One region of the Streptomyces sp. WY228 genome, then DNA from elsewhere that is predicted to be linked to it. Evidence: riboswitches for the same ligand, from Rfam matches in the RefSeq annotation. Region 1 holds a riboswitch; the other holds the start of a gene.

Region 1 (4,205 bases):
CGTAGTAGCGGCGGCCGGGGTAGCCCTCGGCGTACTTGTTGGTGAGGACGGAGCCCTGCGCCTCCATGACGGCGACCGGAGCGAAGTTCTCCGAGGCGATCATTTCGAGGGTGGACTGCTGACGGTGGAGCTCGGCGTCGACGGCGGCGGCGACGTCCGGGTCCAGCTCGTGGAGGGAGGAGTTCAGAAGCGACATCAGGGGGTCCCTTAAGGTCTCAGTTGCCGGAGAACGCGGTGTACTCGTCGGCGGAGAGCAGATCGGCCGGCTCCTCCGCGACGCGCACCTTGAACAGCCAGCCGCCCTCGAAGGGAGCGGAGTTCACCAGCGAGGGGTCGTCCACGACGTCCTGGTTGGCCGCCGTCACCTCACCGGTCACCGGCGAGTACAGATCGCTGACGGACTTGGTCGACTCCAGCTCACCGCAGGTCTCGCCCGCGGTCACCGTGTCACCGACCTCCGGGAGCTGCGCGAAGACGACGTCGCCGAGCGCGTTGGCCGCGAACTCCGTGATGCCGATCGTGGCCACGCCGTCCTCGACGGCCGACAGCCACTCGTGCTCCTTGCTGTACCGCAGCTGCTGGGGGTTGCTCATGACCTGAATTCTCCTGTACGCGGGGGAGTGCTGATGAACGGTGGTCTTACGGTGTGAGACGGAGGTACGTCACTTCTGTGACGCCCGCGCGCCGGTGAGGAGGGCCCGGAATGCACCGTTCCCTCCGGGATATCACTTCTGGCGCTTGTAGAACGGCAGCGCGACGACCTCGTACGGCTCGTGCGTGCCCCGGATGTCCACGCCCACGCCCTCGGTGCCCGGGGCGGCGAAGGCCGCGTCCACGTAGGCCATGGCGATCGGCTTGCCCAGGGTCGGGGAGGGGGCGCCGGAGGTGACCTCGCCGATCACCTTGCCGTCGGCCACGACCGGGAAGCCCGCGCGCGGGACCCGGCGGCCCTCGGCGATCAGGCCGACCAGCTTGCGCGGCGGGGCGGTCTCGGCGCGCTCGGCGGCGGCCTGCAACGCCTCGCGGCCGACGAAGTCGCCCTCCTTCTCGAACTTCACGACCCGGCCCAGGCCCGCGTCGAACGGGGTCAGCGCGGTCGTCAGCTCGTGCCCGTACAGCGGCATGCCCGCCTCCAGGCGCAGCGTGTCCCGGCAGGAGAGCCCGCACGGGATCAGGCCGTGCGGCGCGCCGGCCTCGGTCAGCGCCTGCCACAGGGCCTCGGCGTGCTCGGGCGCGACGAACAGCTCGAACCCGTCCTCGCCGGTGTACCCGGTACGGGCGATGAGCGCCGGAACCCCGGCGACCGTGCCCGGCAGGCCCGCGTAGTACTTCAGCCCGTCCAGGTCGGCGTCGGTGACGGCCTTCATGATGGCGGGCGACTCCGGGCCCTGGACCGCGAGCAGCGCGTACGCGTCCCGGTTGTCGCGCACCTGGGCGTCGAAGCCGCCGACGCGCTCGGTCAGCGCGTCCAGCACGATCTGGGCGTTGCCCGCGTTGGCGACGACCATGTATTCCGTCTCGCCGAGGCGGTAGACGATCAGGTCGTCGACGATCCCGCCGTCCTCCTGGACGATCATCGTGTAGCGGGCCCGGCCGTTGCCGACGGTGGCGATGTTGCCCACCAGCGCGTAGCTCAGGAAGGCCGCGGCCTCGGGGCCGGTGACGGTGATCTCGCCCATGTGGGACAGGTCGAAGAGCCCGGCCCGGGTGCGTACGGCGTTGTGCTCGTCGCGCTCGCTGGCGTACCGCAGCGGCATGTCCCAGCCCGCGAAGTCGGTCATGGTGGCGCCGAGCGAGCGGTGCAGCGCGTCGAGGGCGGTGAGACGGGGGGCAGTGCTCATGGATACGGCTCCAGGGCATGACGACGTCAGGACGGAAAATCCTCCCCATCTGTCATCGGAACCTGAGAGGTTCGCCGATAGCCCCTGACGGGGTATGCCCCTGGGGGCGCCCCTGTTCACAGGGCTCGGCTTGCACCTTGGGTGGAGCCGCAGGGCGGCTCGCTTTTCAGATCTGCCTCATCCACGCGGTACGGGGCCTGAGAGATTCAAGGGAGGATCTTGCTCCTTCGGCGCCCGGCTCACACTGTGGCCGGAACTCTCCCGCGCGGATTCGAACGGCCGGTATGCAGTTTGCGGGGTCATCATCGCACGCATCGGGGGAGAGTGGGGGCCCGGTCCCCACTCGGGGGAAGACGGCGAGGTCGGTTGTGCCGTATTGCCTTTTCTTTACACTTCAGGAGCAGGCGTGGGTGACCCGACGGCAGGGGGATGGGCGATGACGTTGCAGCGGTCGGTACCGACCGCGGGGGTCGCGCACGACGCGATGCCCGCACAACCCGGCGCACCCGTAAGAGAGCAGCTCACACGGGGTGCGCCGGTGGTACGTGACCTGCGCGGGCGCACCGGCCGCGCCCCGTACTGCCTCGATTTCACCGCCGGTGACGTCGTGGTCGTCTCCGGGCTCCCCGGCAGCGGGAAGTCGACCCTCATCCGGCGGGCCGTGCGCGGCCGCGCCATCGACTCCCAGAACACCCGCGACAGCTGGGCCGCCGCGCTGCCCCGCTTACTCCCCTACGCCCTCTACCGCCCCCTGGTGCGCGCCGCGCACTACCTCGGCCTCTGGAACGCCCTGCGCTCCGGTGAATCCGTCGTCGTGCACGACTGCGGCACCCAGACCTGGGTACGCGGCTGGCTCGCCCGGCACGCGGTGAGCCGGGGCCGCGCCCTTCATCTGATCCTGCTCGACGTGACGCCCGAGGTGGCCCGGCAGGGGCAGCGGGAGCGCGGCCGAGGGGTCTCCGGCTACGCCTTCGCCCGCCACCGGAACGCGGTGGCCCGGCTGCTCCGCGACACCGAGCAAGGGCTGCTGCCCGCCGGCTGTGCCTCAGCGGTGCTGCTGGACCGGCCGGCGGCGGGGGCGCTCGGACGGATCTCCTTCACGGAGGCCGAGGCCCCCGCGAGCCGCTGAAGGTTAGGGTGCTGGCCTGAGCACGACGGCCGCCGCGCGCGACGGCCGAGGGTCGAGAGAGGGCACAGAGGCAGTGGACATTCCGGCACCCGCACCGGCGCACCCCCAGCAGGGCTGGCCCGCCAACGAGCTCGAAGAGGTGCTGACGGCCTCGCTCGGCGTCCCGGACGCGGGCGGCCGCCTCGTCGAGGTGCTCGGCCGCAGCTCCGTCTGGGTGCCGCTGCCGGGCGGCGGCAGCCCCGCGAGCGCGGACCTCGACCTGCCGATGATGGAGATCGACGGCGCGGCCTTCGTCCCCGTCTTCAGCTCCGAGGCCCAGTTCCTCAGCTGCGTCGGCAGCCATATGTCCTTCGCCGTCGCGCCCGCCCGCGACTTCGCCCGGGGCCTGCCCCCGCAGGTCGGCATCGCGGTGAACCCCGGCGGCGCGGTCGGCATACCGCTTCCGCCGCCCGCCGTCGCCGAGCTCTGCCGGGCCGGGCGCACCGCCCTGGACGGGCCCGCCACCGGCGGCCGGGTCAAACTGTACGAACCGGACTGGCAGCACGACCCGGTCGACTTCCTCACCGCCGTGTCCGAGGAGTTCGAGGCCACCGGCGTGGTGAGCACCGCCCGCCGGTCGCTGGCCAGCATCGAGGGCGGCGACCCGGTCCTCTTCGTCGGCGTCGAGTTCGCCACCTGGGACGGCGCGGGCCAGAGCGCCCCCATGGACGCCATCGGCCGGGCGCTCGGCCGGGTCCAGGTGCCCTGGCCGGTCAACCTGGTCCTGCTGGATGTGGCCCAGGACCTCGTCGGCGACTGGATGCGGGAGAAGGTACGCCCGTTCTACCGGCGCGAGGGCCACTGATCCACCGGTACGAGGCCCGCCGAAGGCGACCGGACCGGGTGCCGCCGGACCGTGGCGTCAAGTCGGTGTCAGAAGTGGCGCATAAGCTGGTTTGATGGCGTGGTCGCTCCCGTGTGCCCGGGAGCGGTGGCGCGAACGCGATGGATCGACGAGGGGCGGGACCCAGGGTGAGTGCGTCAGGCACCGCGGCGGCCGGGAAGGTCGAGCACATGCTGCGCCAGGTGACCCCCGGGCGTTACGACACCTACGAGGCGCTGCTCGCGGCGGTCGCCGAGGGCCGGATCTGGATGCTGCTCTGGCACGGCACGGCGGGCTCGCCCGACGCCCAGTACGGCAACATGGAGATCGAGGGCCTGGGGTACGCGCCCTGCGTCACCTCCGCCCAGGAGCT
Region 2 (4,205 bases), 5.0 Mb from region 1:
GTCGGCGGAGCAGGCGGCCAAGCCGAGCCTGCGCGGCAAGGCGGTCGTGGTGGGCGGCCTCGGCCCGCGCGGGGTGGTCGCCACCGCTTCGTACGAGGCGCGGCGCCTGGGCGTGCACTCGGCGATGCCCACCGCGCAGGCCCGGCGGCTGGCACCGAACGCGGCCTACCTGGTGCCCCGCTTCTCGCTGTACCGGAGCGTGAGCGACCAGGTGATGGAGCTGCTGGGGCGGCTGTCGCCCCTGGTGGAGCCGCTCAGCCTGGACGAGGCCTTCGTGGACCTGGAGGCCGGTGGCACGGCTGACGACACGGCGTCGGCCCGGGCGACGGGCGAGGGGCTGCGGGCGGCCATCCGGGCGGTGACCGGGCTCAGCGGATCGGTCGGACTGGCCGGTTCCAAGATGCTCGCCAAGATCGCCTCCGAGGAGGCCAAGCCCGACGGACTGCTCGTCATCGAACCGGGCACCGAACGCGAGCTGCTCGCCCCGATGTCCGTCCGCATCCTGCCGGGGGTCGGCCCGGCCACCGGGGACCATCTCAGACGCGCGGGCATGACCACCGTCCACGACCTGGCCGAGGCGGGCGAGGCGGAGCTCGTACGGCTGGTCGGCAAGGCTCATGGCCACGGGCTCCACCGGATGGCGCTGGGGCTCGACGACCGGCCGGTGGTCGCCGAGCGGGACGCCAAGTCCGTATCGGTGGAGGACACCTTCGACGTGGACCTGCACGACCGGGTGAGGGTGCGCGCCGAGGTGGAGCGGCTGGCCGTCCGGTGCGTGGAAAGGCTCCGCGCCGCCGACCGCTCGGGCCGCACGGTGGTGCTGAAGGTCCGCCGCTACGACTTCTCCACGCTGACCCGCTCCGAGACCCTCAGAGGCCCCACGGACGACCCCACGGTGGTCCGTGAGGCGGCGGGGCGGCTGCTGGAGTCGGTCGACACCACGGGAGGCGTACGGCTGCTCGGGGTCGGCGTCACGGGGCTCGCCGACTACACCCAGGAGGACCTGTTCGCCCAGGCCGCCGACGCCCGGGAGCTGGCGCAGCGGGCCGAGGAGCACGGGGCTGCGGCCGGGGAGGGCGGCGAGGAGGAAGCCGCCCCGGAGCCCGGGGCGGACAGCGCCGAACAGCTCGCCGCGCGGCGCTGGCCCGCCGGACACGATGTGCGCCACGAGGAGCACGGGCACGGCTGGGTGCAGGGCAGCGGGATCGGCCGGGTCACCGTCCGGTTCGAGGAACCATGGAGCGCCCCCGGCCGGGTCCTCACGTTCCGCGTCGACGATCCGCGGCTGCGGCCCGCCGACCCGCTGCCGCTCGTCCGCGAGCCGGCCGACTACTCCTCCTGGCCGGCCAGCCTGCCGAAGTCCCGGTCGGACGCCGGATCCGCCGCGTCCTCCGGGGGCGGGGAGTCCAGCCCGTAATGCCGGTAGAGCTGCAGTTCCTGCTCGGGCGAGAGGTGCCGTCCGACGCCGAAGTCCGGCGCGCCCTTGATCAACGCGCGGTCGAACGGGACGCGCAGCGCGTCGTCGACGAACTCGCTCGGTTCCAGCGGGACGAAGGCGTCCCTGCTGAACAGGCCGGTACGGACGGCCGCCCACTCGGGCACGCCCGTCGCGTCGTCGAGATAGACCTCATCCACCGTTCCGATCTTGGCGCCCTTGCGATCGAATGCCTTGCGGCCGATCAGGCGGCGCGGATCGATATCGGTCTCCACGGTGCCTCCCACTGGTCGCAACTGCTCAGGGTGGACCCTGTCGCTCCACCAGGACCACACAAGTGCAGATCCGTGGTGTCGGCCACTCGAGAGCTCCGGCGCGGAGCCCGCTGGTAGGCTGGCAGTGGCTGCTGACCCCGTGCGGGAGAGTCCTCCGGTGCAGAATCCGGAGGCGCCGAAGGAGCAAATCCTCCCCGGAATCTCTCAGGCCCCCGTACCGCACGGTTGAGGTCACTCTGGAAAGCAGGGCGGTTCCGTGCGGGCGCAGGCCCGGGTGGATTCGACCCTCACCGACGGTGAAAGCCGGCGCGCCTGCGGGCGGGCCGGTGAAGCTCTCAGGTTGAGATGACAGAGGGGGAGGCCGTTCGGGCACCCACGCCGTGGTGCCCCTCGCAGGTCGTGACAGACCAGGAGGCCTCCACCATGACCCCCCGTCGCACTCCACTCTCCCAGCTGGAGCAGGGTATTCCGTTCGAGCAGCGCCACATAGGGCCCGACGCCGGGGCCCAGGCGAAGATGCTCGCCCAGGTCGGCTACGGCTCCCTCGACGAGCTCACCGCCGCCGCGGTGCCCGACGTGATCAAGAGCGCGGAGGCCCTGAACCTTCCGTCGGCGCGCACCGAGGCGGAGGTGCTGGCCGAGCTGCGCTCGCTGGCCGACCGCAACCAGGTGCTGGCCCCGATGATCGGCCTCGGCTACTACGGCACCTTCACGCCGCCCGTCATCCTGCGCAACGTCATGGAGAACCCCGCGTGGTACACGGCCTACACGCCGTACCAGCCGGAGATCTCCCAGGGCCGGCTCGAAGCCCTCCTGAACTTCCAGACGATGGTCGCCGAGCTGACCGGGCTGCCCACCTCCGGCGCCTCCCTGCTCGACGAGGGCACCGCGGCCGCCGAGGCCATGGCCCTGTCCCGGCGCGTCGGCAAGGTCAAGAAGGGCGTCTTCCTGGTCGACGCCGACACCCTGCCCCAGACCGTCGCGGTCATCGAGACCCGCGCCGAGCCCACCGGCGTCGAGGTCGTCGTCGCCGACCTGAGCGACGGCATCCCCGCCGAGATCGCCGAGCGCGGCGTCTTCGGCGTCCTGCTCCAGTACCCGGGCGCCTCCGGGGCCGTGCGCGCCATCGAGCCCGTCATCGAGCAGGCCCACGAGCTCGGCGCGATCGTCACCGTCGCCGCCGACCTGCTGGCCCTCACGCTGCTCACCTCGCCCGGCGCGCTCGGCGCCGACATCGCGGTCGGCACCACCCAGCGCTTCGGCGTGCCCATGGGCTTCGGCGGCCCGCACGCCGGCTTCATGGCGGTCCGTGAGAAGTTCGCCCGCTCCCTGCCGGGCCGCCTCGTCGGCGTCTCCGTCGACGCCGACGGCAACAAGGCCTACCGTCTGGCCCTCCAGACCCGCGAGCAGCACATCCGCCGCGAGAAGGCCACCAGCAACATCTGCACCGCGCAGGTACTGCTCGCCGTCATGGCCGGGATGTACGCGGTCTACCACGGCCCCGAGGGGCTGCGGACGATCGCCCGGCGCACCCACCGCCTCGCCGCGATCCTGGCCGACGGTCTGCGCACCGCCGGCGCCGAGGTCGTGCACGGCGCGTTCTTCGACACCCTGACCGTGCGCGTCCCCGGCAAGGCCGCCGGCATCGTCGCGGACGCCCGGGAGCGCGGGGTCAACCTCCGCCTCGTCGACGCCGACCACGTCTCCGTCGCCTGCGACGAGACCACCACCCGTGCGCAGATCTCCGCCGTCTGGGCCGCCTTCGGCGCCGAGGGCGACATCGAGGCGCTGGACGCCACGGTCGCCGACGCGCTGCCGGAGGCGCTGCTGCGCTCCGACGACATCCTGACCCACCCGGTCTTCCACCAGCACCGCTCCGAGACCGCGATGCTGCGCTACCTGCGCAAGCTCGCCGACCGCGACTACGCGCTGGACCGCGGCATGATCCCGCTCGGCTCCTGCACCATGAAGCTGAACGCGACCGCCGAGATGGAGTCGATCACCTGGCCCGAGTTCGGCGCGCTGCACCCCTTCGCCCCGGCCGAGCAGGCGCAGGGCTTCCTCACCCTCATCCGTGAGCTGGAGGAGCGCCTGGCCGAGGTCACCGGGTACGACGCGGTCTCCATCCAGCCCAACGCCGGTTCCCAGGGCGAGTTCGCGGGTCTGCTGGCCGTCCGCGCGTACCACCGGGCCAACGGCGACGAGCAGCGCACCGTCTGTCTCATCCCGTCCTCCGCGCACGGCACCAACGCCGCGAGCGCCGTCATGGCGGGCATGAAGGTCGTCGTGGTGAAGACCGCCGACGACGGCGAGGTCGACATCGCGGACCTGCGCGCCAAGATCGAGCAGCACCGCGACGAGCTGGCCGTGCTCATGATCACCTACCCGTCCACGCACGGGGTGTTCGAGGAGCACGTCGCCGACATCTGCGGCGAGGTGCACGACGCGGGCGGCCAGGTCTACGTCGACGGCGCCAACCTCAACGCGCTGGTCGG

Evidence for each region. A riboswitch is a leader RNA that binds a small molecule or an ion and turns the genes downstream of it on or off. The one in region 1 is predicted to bind glycine.
Region 2: another riboswitch for glycine. It lies ahead of gcvP (aminomethyl-transferring glycine dehydrogenase); the one in region 1 lies ahead of gcvT (glycine cleavage system aminomethyltransferase GcvT).

Annotation. Positions count from the first base shown of each region.
Region 1 is NZ_CP079114.1:6,116,871-6,121,075, forward strand. Features, by position in the region: gene glyA (serine hydroxymethyltransferase) at 1-196, opposite strand, end outside; gene gcvH (glycine cleavage system protein GcvH) at 216-593, opposite strand; gene gcvT (glycine cleavage system aminomethyltransferase GcvT) at 726-1,841, opposite strand; glycine riboswitch at 2,018-2,115, opposite strand; gene KV381_RS26850 (AAA family ATPase) at 2,278-2,970, shown strand; gene KV381_RS26855 (enhanced serine sensitivity protein SseB) at 3,044-3,814, shown strand; gene KV381_RS26860 (enhanced serine sensitivity protein SseB C-terminal domain-containing protein) at 3,982-4,205, shown strand, end outside.
Region 2 is NZ_CP079114.1:1,082,750-1,086,954, reverse strand. Features, by position in the region: gene KV381_RS04425 (DNA polymerase IV) at 1-1,417, shown strand, start outside; gene KV381_RS04420 (PRC-barrel domain-containing protein) at 1,330-1,710, opposite strand; glycine riboswitch at 1,843-1,940, shown strand; gene gcvP (aminomethyl-transferring glycine dehydrogenase) at 2,134-4,205, shown strand, end outside.